2 regions of the Acinetobacter sp. ANC_7682 genome follow, and region 1 is predicted to be linked to the other one. Evidence: predicted binding sites of a transcription regulator. Region 1 holds the regulator's gene; the other holds the start of a gene.

Evidence for each region. The regulator PhoB, encoded in region 1, activates phosphate uptake and scavenging genes when phosphate is short. The targets are predictions, from matches to a motif close to TGTCATNAANCTGTCATAA.
Region 2: the regulator PhoB is predicted to act here: its motif matches at 6,949-6,967, upstream of AC1M9D_RS06190 (inorganic phosphate transporter).

What each region holds. Positions count from the first base shown of each region.
Region 1 is NZ_JBWYIQ010000014.1:54,274-62,654, forward strand. It holds gene asd (archaetidylserine decarboxylase) at 1-373, shown strand, start outside; gene phoR (phosphate regulon sensor histidine kinase PhoR) at 415-1,776, opposite strand; gene phoB (phosphate regulon transcriptional regulator PhoB) at 1,787-2,497, opposite strand; gene AC1M9D_RS07395 (TetR/AcrR family transcriptional regulator) at 2,726-3,412, opposite strand; gene AC1M9D_RS07400 (SDR family NAD(P)-dependent oxidoreductase) at 3,611-4,456, shown strand; gene AC1M9D_RS07405 (MATE family efflux transporter) at 4,508-5,875, opposite strand; gene AC1M9D_RS07410 (methionine aminotransferase) at 5,980-7,143, opposite strand; gene AC1M9D_RS07415 (LysR family transcriptional regulator) at 7,299-8,171, opposite strand; gene AC1M9D_RS07420 (2OG-Fe dioxygenase family protein) at 8,269-8,381, shown strand, end outside.
Region 2 is NZ_JBWYIQ010000011.1:33,569-41,949, forward strand. It holds gene dhaK (dihydroxyacetone kinase subunit DhaK) at 1-160, opposite strand, end outside; one part of gene AC1M9D_RS06175 (IS3 family transposase) at 745-997, shown strand; one part of gene AC1M9D_RS06175 (IS3 family transposase) at 997-1,919, shown strand; gene AC1M9D_RS06180 (RelA/SpoT domain-containing protein) at 1,940-3,040, shown strand; gene metH (methionine synthase) at 3,096-6,782, opposite strand; gene AC1M9D_RS06190 (inorganic phosphate transporter) at 7,241-8,381, shown strand, end outside.

The sequences.
Region 1 (8,381 bases):
TGAAACTTTATATATTCCAGGTGAATTATTTTCAGTCAACCAAACTACAGCTGAAAATATTCCGGGTTTGTTTGCACGTAATGAACGAATGGTATGTTTATTCGATACTGATGTTGGTCGTATGGCTGTTGTTTTAGTTGGCGCAATGATTGTTGCTGGAATTGAAACTGTTGCGACAGGTAAAGTAAAACCAACAGGTCGCTTAGAGCTGAACCATCATGCGATGAAACTTGAAAAAGGTGATGAGCTCGGACGTTTTTATTTGGGTTCAACGGCTGTAGTTTTGTTTGAGAAAGATAAAATGCAATGGGACCAAGCATTTAAGGCGAACTCAACTGTAGTAATGGGTGAAGCGTTAGGTCATCTTATTTGAGTGTATCTTCTGAATAAAAAAAAGCGCCTTAGGCGCTTTTTTTATTCGTGCAATTTATACAAGCGTTCTTTGGGAAACACGGCAATAAATGTAGAGCCTTCGTTTTCTTTCGACTCGATTTCAATATGTGCGCCATGTTGCATAAGTACGTGCTTAACGATGGCAAGGCCTAAACCAGTACCACCTGTTTGACGACTGCGTGCACTATCCACACGATAAAAACGTTCAGTTAAACGCGGTAAGTGTTTTGGATCAATTCCAATACCAGTATCCTGAACAGAAAAATAGCCACGTTCTCCATCATCATGCCAGCCGATGGTGATGGTGCCACCTTTCGGGGTGTACTTTATGGCATTGGTAATTAAGTTACTAAACGCACTCGCCAATTCCATATCTGAACCAATTAAGTCACAGTGGCTGTCTATATCAAGGTTAAGTGTATGACCATAATCAATATTGTAAGCTTGCGCATCATCGAACAGATGGTTCATTAAACTTGGCATTTCGATAATTTGATTTTTCGCAATTTGTTTTTCATTTTCTAAACGAGACAAAAGTAAAAGATCATTGACCAAGGCATTCATGCGTTTAGTTTGCGATTGCATTTGCTCAAAGGCACGTTTCCAGCGCGGATTGATATCTTCTTGATCTGTGAATGTTTCGATATACCCACTTAACACTGTCAGTGGCGTTCTTAATTCATGTGAAATATTGTCAACAAAATCTGAACGCATTTGCTCGAGATTTTTCATACGGGTAATGTCGTGCGCAACCAATAGTCGACTTTCATTGCCAAAGCGAGTTAGTTTAATTTGCGCATACTTATTATCATGGTTCACCAATTTAATTTTTACACCATCTGGTGCTTGATGGGTATTATGAAAATATTCAATAAAATCAGGTTGGCGAATAATCGTGAGCAGGTTACGGCCACGATCAACAGCTTGAATCCCAAATAGTTTTTCCGCAGCAGGATTCCACCATTCGATTTGATGGGAATCATCCGTAAGAATAATCGCTTCTGATAAAGCTACGAGAGAAGATTGAGTTCGATCGATCAGTCCAACCATTTCAGACTGAACAATACGTTCTTGGCGTTGAGCCCGATATACATTGAACAGTAATGCCCCCCAGATTCCATTTAAATTTGGTGGTACATCGTAAGGACGATTCGAAATCCAATCATTGACTAAATATAATGAGCGTAATTGGATACCAAAAAATATAAGACAGGCAATGCCTAAGCATATCCAAAGATAGCCAAGCCCTAACCCGATACAGCCCGCAATAATCAGTAGAAATACCAGTAAACGTAAGTCTTGCTTGGCAAAAGTCCATAAACTGCTATATAGAAACTTTTGATGTTCACGTGCCAATTCTGGGACGGGGTAGGGTTCGTACATAAAATCTAAATTAACCTAAAGCAACATCAGCTCGTGTTGAAAAACGATAGCCAGTACCACGCACAGTTTGAACATAACGGTCTGCACCATAAGGTTCGAGCACTTTACGTAAGCGACGGATATGGACGTCGATGGTTCTGTCTTCGATATACACATTTCCACCCCATACCTGATCAAGTAATTGAGCACGGGTATAGGCACGTTCTGGATGAGTCATAAAGAATGCCAATAGACGATATTCTGTTGGCCCCATATCAAGAATATTTTGATTATAGCTGACACGTTGGCTTACTGGGTCAAGAATTAAGCCATTTGCATCAATGGTTTTTTCGCCATTTAACGCATTTGCACGTCTTAATACCGCTTTAATACGGGATACCAACTCACGCGTTGAAAATGGTTTTGTCATATAGTCATCTGCACCAGCATCAAGACCTTGAACTTTATGGTCTTCTTCGCCACGCGCAGTCAACATAATGACTGGAATTTCTGAAAGTGTTTCATCACGCTTAAGGCGACGACACAAATCTACGCCACTTACCCCACCCGGTAACATCCAGTCGAGTAGGATAAGCGCTGGACGTTGATCAACAATCATTTGATGTGCTTGTTTCGCATCTTCTGCTTCCAAGCATTGAAAGCCTGCCATATCTAAAGAAGTATGGATCATTTCCCGAATTGGGAGCTCGTCGTCGACAATTAAAATGTAGTCATCTTTCACAACGCAATATCCTATGATGAACGGTGAACCGTTTTATATTTATGACAGGCTTATTACAAAGATTAATTATGACAGTATCATTGCAAGATGGAAATCGAAGTTAAATATAGCAATGTTTTGTGACAATTAAGCTGATATTTTGTCTCATTGATATTCATTAATCATGAATTAAATCAATATCTTAAATTTACTTACGATTTGTCACAATTTCTTCATCTTAATTTGATGCTACTTTTTCATTAGATCATTCAATAGGGCGAGAAAAACAGTTTTACATGCCTGAACGACCTCAGCACGTGGAAGTTTAAAACCACCTACTACCCAGCGAACAGCAACTTGAGTGACATAGCCATTTAGACCAGTTGCTATCAAGGAGATCTCTTTTTCAGTGAGATGGGTATGTGGCATCATTAATGTGACAAAGGCATGAATCATTCGGTCGAAACGGCCCATTGTTTCTTGAATGGTTGCATGATTATGAAGTTCTTGGACGAGCATTGCATCAATATAAATAATCCGAGCGGTACGCGGATCATCTTCTAAAAAACTAAAGAACGCATTTAGACCTGCATCAATCATGTTTAGAGGCTCAGGAGAGGCTTTCATAATAGCTTGCATTAATGTTTGTTGAAGCTTCTCAATCAGTTCTAAAAAGATCGTTTGGAATAAGTTTTCACTTTTCTTAAAAGATTCATAAAAGTAACGTTCAGTTAATTTCGCTTGTGTGCAAATATCTTTAACGGTTACTGAGAAAAAACCATGAGCTCCATATGCTTCAATACCCGCTTCAATAAGTTTCTCACGGCGTGCTTGTTTGCGTTCAGTTAAGGACATCCCTTTAAATTGACGCTCTTTTGCGGGAGGCTTTTCAATCGCTTGCTCGTGTTCTGATGGAGTGAGGTTCTCTGGGTTCATAGCAATTCGAGTCTTTTTATAAAAGTGTTATGCTGCGGTCAGTATAGAGTACTGATCAGCTAAAGATACTAAATTGGCCTATAGTAACAATAAAAATGGTCGATAGTTACATTGACAATAATAATTGTCAAAATTATAGTGAACATGAATGACCCAGATCAACGCTGTGGTGCATAAAAATCAAAAAAAGGATTCACAATGAAAAATTTTAAAAACAAAGTGGCTGCAATCACAGGTGCAGGTTCTGGTATTGGTCAACAACTTGCGGTGTTACTGGCTAAGCAAGGTTGTCATTTGTCTTTAAGTGACGTAAATGAAAAGGGCTTAGCAGAAACAGTTGAACTGACGAAGAATGCAAATGTACGAGTCACAACCAAAAAAGTAGATGTTGCGAATCGTGACGAAGTTAAAGCATGGGCGGCTGAAACTGTACAGAATCATGGTTCAGTGAACATGATTTTCAACAATGCTGGGGTGGCATTGGGTTCGACCGTTGAAGGTGCAACATACGAAGAGTTGGAATGGATTGTTAATATTAACTTCTGGGGTGTCGTATACGGCACCAAAGAATTCTTACCATATATTAAGAAAACAGGTGATGGACACATTATCAACATTTCAAGTTTATTCGGTTTAACTGCGCAACCAACTCAGTCTGCTTATAATGCAACTAAATTTGCTGTACGTGGTTTCACTGAATCTCTTCGTCAAGAGCTAGATATTGAAAATGTGGGTGTGAGCGCGCTGTGCGTACATCCAGGTGGCATTCGTACCAATATTGCGAAAGCTGCAAAAATGAATGACAGTTTAAAATCTTTGGGCATGAATCCACAGAAATCTGCACAGACATTTGATAAGTTATTACGTTGTCCACCTGAAGAAGCAGCGCGTCAAATTCTAGAAGCAGTGCAAAAAGATCGTCGTCGTTTACTGATTGGTAACGATGCGAAAGTGATTGATTTAATGCAACGTGTGATGCCAACGGGCTATCAAAAAGTGACTGCATTTGCGACTAAAATGAGTAAACGTTTCGATTCTAAATAATCGTTAAAAAAACCCGCGTCATGCGGGTTTTTTATTTTCTTGATTTCTAATTTAAATCAGTACTTGAACAGTTTTCTTTTTCCAAACAAATTGATAATACAAACCTTGCATCACACATAAGCAAACGAAAGCCAAAGCATAAGCGTACCAGATTCCCGCCAGCCCCCACCATGCGCTAAATAGATAAGCTGCTGGGAGTTCTATACAGAGTATGGCTACAATATTGATGATCATTGGCATAGTCACAGTGCCACTTGCACGCATAATTGAGGCGAAAATAGCACTCGCGCCAAAAAATAAAATTGACCACAGCACAATAAACAATAATTGTTGCCCGAGTATCACGACTTTTTCATCTGTAATAAATAATGCCATGAGATATTTTGAGAACAAATAAGCCAAGATTACGAGCCCGCCTGTAAAGACAAAATTCATCCCCAGTGCTGTTTTAGTTACACGTGATAAAGAATCCGCTTTACCTGCACCGATCGCTTGAGCCCCAAAAATAGAGGCAGCAATTGCGATAGACAGAGCAGGGAATTGGATGTAGTTCAAAACCTGATTAACTGCGCCATAAGCAGCTGTTGCTTCTGAACCATAGCGATTGACCAAGCCGACAATGACTAATCCTGCCACAGAGGTCGTGACCATTTGAATGCCTGTAGGAACGCCAAGTCTGAGAATAATTTTGCTCAGTTCAGGATTGTGGCGTACATGTTTACACATTGCTAAATCTGGACGTAATGGATGATTTTTTTTATTTAAATAAACGTACAGAAAAATAAGCACGGCCAGATAACCCACAATCGTAGCGATGGCAGGTGCAATGATACCCAATTGAGGAAATCCAAAATATCCAGCGATGAGAACAGGAGTAATAAAGAGCCCAATTAAACTGGTCATTCCCAAAGCGATGAGAGGTGTAATGCTATCACCGACACCACGTAAGATAGAGGTATAAATAATATAGATAAAAAGGAGTGGGCTACCTGCTAACATCCATTGAACATAAGGCAAAGATAAGTGCATGACACTTGGGTCTGTGCCCAAGGCTTCAAGAATGTGGCGTGCAGATAGAACACCTAAAATGGCAATAATCGTCCCGCCGATCAATGTCATAAAAATAGTAGACCCGACAACCGCTCTTACTTTTTCTAAATTTTGTGCTCCCCACGCTTGACCAACCAATACCGTCGAGCCAGCCGAAAGCCCAATCACAAAAGCCAAGAGACAGAACAAAATAGGGAAGAAGACGGAAACAGCAGCAATTGCTTGAACGCCCATCATTTGCCCGACGAAGATCGTATTAATTGTGCCGGATAAATTTTGCAGGATATTGGTTGCAATCAGCGGAACTAAAAAAACTAAAAAAACTTTCCAGAAACCAGGTTCATCAATCGGCCGTAAGGTTCTCGCCATATATAAGTCTTATCCATTATTGTTTTCTATATCAACGGATTGACCTTAACACCTTATCATTCAAATTGCTTTAGTAATAAAGTAATCCGTCTCGTCTCTTTTCGTTATTGTGATTGAACCTTCGTTAAAATTTCTCCTGCAAGATGCAAGGTTTCCTTTCGTTTTGCAAAACAGACCCGAATGAGCTTCAGATCTTGAGGTGGCTGTTGATAAAACACTGATATAGGAATCGCTACCAGTTTGTGTTGTTCTGCAAGATATTGGCACATTTCTATATCTGTGAGCTCAGGTCTTAGTGTACTGAAATCTAAGTTTTGAAAATAAGTTCCTGGTGACGGCAGATATTGAAATTTTGAATGCTGAATTCCATGGATGAATAAGTCACGTTTAGCTTGATAAAAATTGGGGAGATCTAAAATATGTTCAGGATGTTGTTCGATGAATTGATTAAGCGCGACTTGAATCGGATGGACACCACAGAAATTGGCAAATTGATAAATTTGACGAAATACTTTCATCAGTGCCTGAGGTGCAACGCAATATCCAGTTTTCCAACCAGTAACATGAAACGTTTTTCCGAATGAACCAATCACAAAACTACGATCTCGAAGTTCAGGAAAACTAAGCGCAGAATAATGTTGTTGACCATCAAACACTAAATGTTCATAGACCTCGTCAGAAAGTACACAAATGTTTTTATCCTGAATCAACTCGATCAGTTGTTGCCAATCTTGCTTGGACCAAATTGCACCTGAGGGATTATGTGGTGTATTTACAATGATTAATCGCGTTCGTTCATTTATTCGATCTTTCACCACATTCCAGTCAACATGGAAGTCTGGATGTACCAAGTTGATATGGATCGCTTGCGCCCCAGCGAGTTTCACTGCAGGTGCATAACTATCATAAGCAGGATCGAAAATAATTACTTCATCTCCAGCATTTACAACAGCTTGAATCGCACACAAAATTGCAGTCGTTGCACCAGGTGTAATGGTGATTTCGCTGATCGGGTCTAAATCGACTTGGTCTCGTTGGCAGAATTGGGCTGCAATTTTTTGTCTTAAACTCAGCAGACCGTCACCAGGTGGATATTGGTTATAGTCTTGTTGTGTGGCTTGAGCTAAAGCTGCAATTAATTCAGGAGGAGGTGGAAAATCAGGAAAACCTTGAGAAAGATTTAATGCGTTCAACTTTTGGGCGAGTGCTGACATCACGCTAAAAATAGTGACACCTAAGTCTGGTAATTTAGATTCAATTTTAATCATGCTGGATAGTAATATTTAGCCCGTTTCTTCGTAGTTTAGCAGTTGAAATGCCTGCACTAAATACAAATATCTGGGACATATTCGTTTTAATTCTCATAAGATTCTAATGATCTTCAATTAAGTTTAAAACCTTAGATGATCTATGTGATCTCATGTTAAAAATGATTGATCTGACTTTGCTTCATTTCATTTTTTAACCAATTTAAAAAAATAATCTTCCGAGGATCTTCAATAAATCTAGTATGGGACAGTAGATAATAGGCAGAACCATCCTGAAGAATTGGTATTATTTTTTTTACAGACTTGAGCTCTAATTCTTTTTCAATCATGTAGATAGAAATGATCGTCTTTCCTAGGCCAGCCAAGCAGCCTTCTAAACATAAGTAAAAATGCTCTAATTCTATTTTGGAATGTTTCTTCAAAATATCTTTGAGTTCATCCAATTGGTGTAATTTTTTTGAAAAATAAGGGCGTGATTTAGAAATTAACAATTCTTTGGTTTTAGGGTGGTGAGATGCTTGGACTGCCACAATATATTCATCGCCAATTTTCTCACTAAACAGATGCGATCCCCATTCAAAATCATTTCTTCGTATTGCGATATCGATATTATCTTTTTCAAAGTCGACTACACCACCACCTGTGAGCAAAACCACTTCAAAATCATGTCCAAGTTTTTTAAATTCAACAAGTCGTGGAATTAACCACTTCATCGAAATGGTTGGTTCACAGGACAGTACCAATTGTTTGTTTTCAGTTTTATTTTGAGTTAGTCCAATTAAACAATCATCCAATTGATTGAAAATATTCTGAGCGCAATGAAAAAGAGTTTCTCCTTCTTTGGTGAGTATCAAGGTTTTATTTCGTCGTTCAAATAATGTGATATTTAATATTTCTTCGAGATTGTAAATTTGCTTACTGACGGCACTTTGCGTAACAAATAATTTCTTTGCTGCAATCGTGACACTGCTGTATTTAGCGACAAAATAAAAAAACTTCAGTGAATTCAAAGATATTTTTTCTATCATTCCAAAAACTCATATATTTTTAGTCGATTTTATTGATTTTATTTTTTTAACTTTTGTTCAAAATGAAGATTACCAACAGCAAAATTAATCTAATACAATGGAAAATATATTAAAATTCAGTCCATTTAACAAGCAGCATCTCGATGAATACACATATTCAAAAGAGATAATCAAAAAGGGTTATGCGTTTATTGATTTAAATACATTCCA
Region 2 (8,381 bases), on a different contig from region 1:
GCCCGCTACCGCCACCACTGATCAGTGCAACATTATTATGTTTTTCTTGTCTTGAAATAATTTTGTGAGACTCAGTAAATGCGAGTTCTGGGTGTGCCAAGACAAAGCCTTTGCACATGTCGACAACCAAGTTTTCAGGGTGGTTGATGAGTTTTTTCATGGAAATATCAAACTTTTGGTAATTTCATTAATAAGTATTAATTATTCATTAAAGTTAAAATATTTGCTGATCTAAAAATGTTAAAACGGATGGTTTGGGGGAGGAGTGGTTAGAAAAGGGGCGGTTTTTTACCTCTCCCTTGCACAGCAGTGCTGCTCATCCTTTGAAAAAGAGAGGGGCGGTCACGGAATTCATTTGTTTGTTTGTGTGGAGTTACCTTTTTTCCTTGCGTCATACATAGCTCAGGGTTAGGGGAGTCCCAAAAAAGAGAATATGAAACCCTATAATAAAATTTAAAACAAGCCTCATGGGATTTTGTTGTGATATGTCGGTTTGACCTCTCCCAATGGAATGAGAAGCACTGCTTCGCAAGGCGGAGAGTTATAATATTTAATTAAAATTAATCAAGAGTTTTGTTTAAATAGAATGCTAATAGTAAAATCAAAAACACATAAAGAACTTTAGAATAAACATGAGCAAAACTAAACCTTATTCAAATGGTGATGTAAAGAGAGCGGGATGTAGTGGTTTAATAAAGTTGGACACTAAATTAGGTGATAATGTATTCACCAAAGAGGTGCTCAATGAAAACAAGACGAACATTCACTCCAGAATTCAAATTAGAGGCAGCTAGCCTTGTGCTTGATCAAGGCTATTCAATTTCTCAAGCCTGTCGTGCTTTAGATGTTGGACAAACAGCATTAAAACGTTGGGTCGATCAACTTCAACTGGAACGTACAGGTCAAGCTCCAACAGCCACTGCTTTAACTCCCGAGCAAAGAGAAATACAGCAACTTAAAGCTCGTATTCATCAACTCGAACAGGAGAAGATTATTCTAAAAAAGGCTACAGCTCTCTTAATGTCAGACGAATTCAAACATATGTGTTGATCGATCAATTAAGAAAGCTAAGCTCTGTTAAATTACTATGTCACGTCTTTGGTGTACTTCGTTCAAGTTACTACCATTACTGTTCAAAAAGTAAAAGTTCGAATCCAGATCGCATCAAGCTTAAAGTGATGATCAAGAGTCTTTTTAGACAGAGTCGTTGCTCTCTCGGCAGTCGTGGAATTCGATCAATGCTACTGAATCAAGGTATTAGTGTTGGGCGCTATTTGGTACGTAAGTTGATGCGTGAATTGGGGCTTGTTTCCAAACAGCGTAAGAGGCACAAGTATCAAAGCAATGTTGATGATATTCCTGTTGCCCCAAATACATTAAATAGGCAATTTAAACCTGCTCAACCTAACCATGCTTGGAGCAGCGATATTACATATATTTGGACAGGTAAAACATGGGCTTACCTTGCTATCGTTCTTGATTTATATGCACGTCGAATCATTGGTTGGTCTATATCAGCAAAAGCAGATCAGCATTTAGTGATTAAGGCTTTAGATGAAGCATGGCATCGTAGAGGAAAGCCTGTTGGTGTCATCTTTCATTCTCTTGCGAAGCAATGCTTCTCAGGTAGCCAATATAAAAGTCATCTCGTTCGACAGAGGTTAGAGCATTATGACATGCGACAAAGTATGAGCCGAAAAGGTAACTGTTGGGATAATGCTCCAACAGAACGAATCTTCAGGAGCCTTAAGACTGAATGGATTCCTAAACTCGGATATCACTCAATTGAAGAAGCAAAGCTAGATATCGGTCTGTATCTGATGAAATATTACAATCAGATACGACCACATCAATTTAATGATGGCATCAGCCCTTGTGAGGCTGAACAAAAACTTAAAACTATGTCCAATATTTGTTGACCTCTACAGGAACAGCCTTATTGGAAGACAATTTGGATAGTGCGAGGTTAGAACATACACTAGATGTTCTCACTTATTGGAGAAATGCACATATTTTGCCATTACAACAAACTGAACAGTTATTACTAAAGTACATTTTTAAAATAGATAAAAATGCTTTTTTGGCAAAAAGATTAAAAAGATTTGATTCAATTAGAAAAAAATTGAGGTATGCAAAAGCTAAGAATAAACAGGTAATGCAGTTAACAAATGTACAAGATATTGGAGGGTTACGAATCGTTATTTCAGATTTAAATAAGCTTAAAAATGTAAAAAAGGTACTACTTAATGAATTATGCTTCTATGAAAATGAAAGGCTGATTAAATTTGATGACTATATTTCATCGCCAAAAGAAAATGGTTATAGAGGGATACATTTAGTTGCTAAATTTTTAAATGAATATAGTGATTATAGAAAGATAGAAGTCCAAATCAGAACAAGATTGCAACACAGCTGGGCAACTAGTCTAGAAATTATAGATATTTTTACTCAACAGAACTTAAAAAGTGATGATGGTGAAGTTGATTTTTTAAAATTTTTCAAAAATGTCTCTGATCAGTTTGCATTAATTGATAGTTCAGAGTTCTTTAAAAAAAATGATATGGAGAGGTTAACCAAGGACTATTTATCGGTAGTTTTAATGAACAAGAAGTTTATATACCAATGTATTGAGATAAGAAATTTTCTAGATAAATCAGATCAGTTCGGGAAAACTTTACAACAAAACTTCATCGATTATAGAAATTTATTAAGTGAAGTTGAAAATACTATTATAAAGTCAAAAGAAGGTTACGCATTACTTAGGTTGCATACGGTCAAAGGTAGTGTTGATATAGAAATTTTTGAATCGAAAAACTATTTAAAAGCTACACAACGTTATGCAGAGTATGAAAAACTTCTATTAGAAAATCCAAATTGGGTGATTGCTTTAGTTTCAACTAATGCATTAGGAGGACTTAAGGAGGCCTACCCAAATTATTTTGCAGATTCTGAATTATTTTTAAAATATTTAGGTTTAATAAAAATAGCGGCGAATCTGGGCGAAGTTGGATTACATAAGTACGATTTATCGAATGTATAGAACTAAAAATCCCCTCACGTGAGGGGATTTTTCATAGCAATAACGACTAAATCAATTAAACAATCGAATCATCCAAATTCGGCGCTAACCAACGTTTCGCTTCATCTAACGTCCAACCTTTACGCTTCGCATAATCTTCTAGCTGATCGCCAGAGATCTTACCCGCGTTAAAGTATTCAGTTTCAGGGTTTGCATAGTAGAAACCGCTCACTGATGAAGGTGGCCACATCGCAAAGCTACTGGTTAAGTAAGTTCCGATCTTGTCAGTGGTGCCTAACCAATCAAACAACGGCGCTTTTTCAGAATGTTCAGGACAAGCAGGGTAGCCCGGTGCAGGACGAATACCCACATACTTCTCTTTGATCAACTCTTCATTTGAAAGCTGTTCATCCGCTTGGTAGCCCCAAAATTCTTTACGAATACGTTGGTGCAAATGTTCTGCAAAGGCTTCAGCAAAACGGTCGCCCAAAGCTTGAACCATAATCGCGTTATAGTCATCGCCTTTAGCTTTGTATTCTTGCGAAAGTTCTTCTGCCCCAAAGATCGATACAGTGAAACCACCCAAATAATCCTGAGCCACATCTTTCGGTGCAACAAAGTCAGCCAGTGAGAAATTCGCTTTACCTGTGACTTTGTCAGACTGCTGACGAATATGCTCAAAGGTATGCGTCACATTGCCATTTTCATCAGTTACCGCAACAGTGTCTGCTGCAACACGGTTGGCAGGGTAAAGGCTGAAAGTAGCGCGCGCATCGAAACGTTTATTTTCGATAATGTCTTTGAGCATCGCTTGTGCTTGTTCAAACAAATCACGTGCAGCTTCGCCAACGACTTCATCCTCAAGGATTTTCGGGTATTTACCCGCCAAACTCCAAGAAATAAAGAATGGTGTCCAGTCGAAGTATTCCACCAACGTTTCTAAAGGATAGTTGGTGAATGTTTCAGAACCAATAAAGTTTGGTTTTACAGGTGCATGCTTTTCAAAGTCAATTTTGAAGCCATTTTCAACTGATTCAGCATAAGACAGTTTTGCAGCTTTCGGTTGCTTATTCGCTAGACGCGTACGGATTTTTTCATAATCCGCCGTATAGTCCGCTGCCAATTGTGGCTTCATATCAGCAGATAAAAGTTGTGTTGCAACACCCACCGCACGTGAAGCATCAGCCGTGTAGTACACGCCATCATTGTGATATTGCGGCGCAATTTTCACGGCAGTATGCGCTTTCGATGTTGTTGCACCACCAATCATCAATGGAATGTTAAAACCTTTACGTTGCATTTCTTTAGCAACAAAGACCATTTCATCCAATGACGGTGTAATCAAACCAGACAAACCGATGATATCGACTTTTTCATCAATCGCTGTTTGTAAGATTTTCTCACACGGTACCATCACGCCAAGGTCAACGATGTCATAACCGTTACAGCCCAGTACTACACCCACGATGTTTTTACCAATGTCGTGAACGTCGCCTTTTACCGTAGCAAGCAAGATTTTACCTTTGGCTTCGCCTTGGGTTTTTTCTGCTTCAATGAACGGATTCAACCAAGCCACGGCTTGTTTCATCACACGTGCAGATTTCACCACTTGTGGTAAGAACATTTTGCCGGCACCGAACAGGTCACCCACCACGTTCATACCTGCCATCAGCGGACCTTCGATCACATCAAGTGGACGAGCTGATTTTAAACGTGCTTCTTCTGTATCTTCATCAATATAAGTCGTAATACCTTTAACTAACGCGTATTCAAGACGTTTTTCAACCGGTTCATTGCGCCATTCAAGGTTTTCTTCAGCCTTTTGCGCACCCGCTTGACCACGATATTTTTCAGCAACAGCGAGCAATTTTTCAGTCGCTTCTTGACCGCTTGCGCCTTGGTTACGGTTCAGCACCACATCTTCAACCGCTTCTTTCAGCTCAGCATCGATATCATCATAAATCGCAAGCTGACCTGCGTTTACGATACCCATGGTTAAGCCTTGTTGAATACCGTGATACAAAAACACCGCATGGATCGCTTCACGAACAGGCTCATTACCACGGAATGAGAACGATACGTTTGAGATCCCGCCTGACACCATCGCATTTGGAAGGTTTTGTTTAATCCAACCGGTTGCTTCAATGAAGTCCACACCGTAGTTGTTGTGTTCTTCAATACCTGTTGCGACCGCAAACACGTTCGGGTCAAAAATAATATCTTCAGATGGGAAACCCACTTCGTTGACTAAGACATCATAAGAGCGCTTACAGATTTCTTTTTTACGTTCAGCAGTATCCGCCTGACCGTTTTCATCAAACGCCATGACAATCACTGCCGCACCGTATTGACGGCATAGGCGAGCACGTTCTACAAACTCGTCATAACCTTCTTTTAAGGAAATTGAGTTAACAACCGCTTTACCTTGTACGCATTTTAAACCTGCTTCGATGATTTCCCATTTCGAAGAATCGAGCATGATTGGCACGCGAGAGATATCAGGTTCAGATGCGATCAGATTCAGGAAATGCACCATCGCTTCTTGCGAATCGAGCATACCTTCATCCATGTTGATGTCGATGATTTGAGCACCGGCTTCAACTTGTTGACGAGCAACATCTAAAGCTTCGGTGAAGTTACCTTCTTTAATTAAACGAAGGAATTTTTTAGAACCTGTGACGTTGGTACGTTCGCCGACGTTGACGAATAATGAATCTTTGGTGATGTTGAATGGCTCTAAACCACTTAAACGACATGCAGGTTCAATTTCAGGAATTTGACGCGGCGCAATACCTTCAACTGCTTGCGCAATCGCACGAATATGATCCGGCGTCGTACCACAACAACCACCCGTAATGTTAATTAAGCCACTTTCAGCAAATTCTTTAATAAATGCTGCAGTTTCTTCAGGAGTTTCATCATAACCACCGAAGGCATTTGGTAAGCCAGCGTTTGGATGCGCTGAAACAAAAGTATCCGCAACGTCAGACACGGTTTTGACGTGTGGACGCATCGCATCTGCACCCAGTGCACAGTTAAAGCCAATCGATAAAGGCTCTGCATGGCGCATTGAGTTCCAGAATGCTTCTGCGGTTTGACCTGTGAGTGTACGGCCAGATGCATCGGTAATGGTGCCCGAAATCATAATTGGCAGTTCGTAACCAATTTCTTTAAACACTTCTTTCACTGCAAAGATGGCAGCTTTGGCATTTAGGGTATCGAAGACCGTTTCAATCAAGATGATATCTGCACCACCTTCAATCAATGCCTTAGTCGCTTCTATATAGTTAACTTTTAACTCATCAAAGGTGATGTTACGGAATGCCGGATCATTTACATTTGGTGAAATTGAAGTGGTACGTGACGTTGGTCCTAATACGCCCGCGACAAAACGTGGCTTTTCAGGTGTTGAGTATTTTTTACATGCTTCTTTGGCAATTCGAGCTGCTTCACGGTTAATCTCAGGAACCAAATCTTCCATATGGTAGTCAGACATTGAAACACGTGTTCCATTGAACGAGTTAGTTTCAATAATATCTGCACCAGCTTCAAGATAAGCTTCATGAATGCCTTGAATAATCTGTGGCTGAGTTAGAACCAATAAGTCGTTATTACCCTTAAGGTCGTAGGCCCAATCCTCAAAACGTTCACCACGGTAATCAGCTTCTTCCAATTTGTGGCGTTGGATCATGGTACCCATTGCACCATCAATAATCAGGATACGTTTGGCAAGAAGCGCTTTTAAGGTGGCGAGGGTAGACATCAAATGACTCTCACAAAAATCTGCACAAATAATGGTGCAATATTTTAGCAGAGTTACGTCCACTTTTCTGATAAATAAAAATTTATGAACCTATTCCCAAAAAATTAAGGATGAATTTCATCCATCAACTACGATGATCAATCTATCAAAACTGAAACTGTCTATATTTCATCATGTTGTCATAATCTAATGTAATAATAACTGCCGTTGTAACAAATGTGACAGTGATGTCATCTTTATTTCATCTATTTAATTACCGATTGAAATAAAGATTAAAGACGAGGGTTTTGTATTAACTATCTGATTATTATTGTTAAATTTTGAATATTGGTTGTTTTTAAAGTTTAATTTTCTTAAATAAGTGTCGTTTGGATGACTTATATGACAGCTCTTTGTCATATAATTGTAATAATTAAATTGAACAATAGAGGGGATATTTATCCTCTTTCTCTGCTTGCATGAATTCTAATCAAACTCCAGTTTCAGATTCAGCACAATCGTCAACGCCTATGCAGTCGACGAATGTTCACGTGCCAACGCCGAAATTCTTTATGCCAGTGTTCCTTACACTGATTGTTTCAACCTTGATTTACATTGGTTTTCAGTTGGCTGCTGATTTATCTCATGTGCCTGCTTTAAATCTTTATGCTGTGATCATGTTGGCCACGGCATTGTTTATCGCATTGGGTTTCGAGTTCGTTAACGGTTTCCATGACACGGCCAATGCTGTGGCAACAGTTATTTATACCAACGCTTTATCTGCACCTGTCGCTGTAATGTGGGCAGGCTTCTGTAACTTCCTTGGCGTAATGGTCGCAAGTGGTGCAGTTGCCTACGGTATTATCGCGCTATTGCCTGTTGAATTGATTATGAACGTCGGTTCAGGTGCTGGTTTTGCCATGGTCTTTGCCATGTTGATTGCCGCAATCGTATGGAACTTAGGAACTTGGTTCCTCGGTATCCCTGCTTCTAGCTCTCATACACTGATCGGTTCAATTTTAGGTGTGGGCATCATGAACTACATCTTAAACGCAGGTAATGGTGCGTCAGGTGTAGACATGGAACAGGTGATGAAAGTGGGTAAAGCACTTTTATTCTCACCATTAATCGGTTTTGCATTTGCGGCTGTATTGTTCTTATTGGTTAAAAAAATCTTTAAGAAACAAGTGGAATTATTCCAACCACCGGAAGGGAATAAACCGCCGCCGCCACTTATTCGTGCCATTTTGATTTTCACGTGTACTGGTGTAAGTTTTGCACACGGCTCAAATGATGGTCAAAAAGGTATGGGTCTGATTATGTTGATTCTGATCGGGATCGTGCCATTGGCATACTCTTTAAACAAGAGTCTAGATCAACAACATATCCAAACGTTTGGTCAGTTATCTGCTCAAACTGCTGATTTGATTTATCCAAATCACCAAGATATTCCAGATGAAAAAGCGCGTGAAATTATCACGTCATATATCCAAACCAAAGAAATCACGCCTGAAGTTGTGCCAGCTTTGGCAAGTTTAACGGATCATTTAGGTGAAAAAGTAGGAAACTACACATCCATTAAAGATGTTCCTGAAGATCAAGTGGCTGAATTCCGTAATG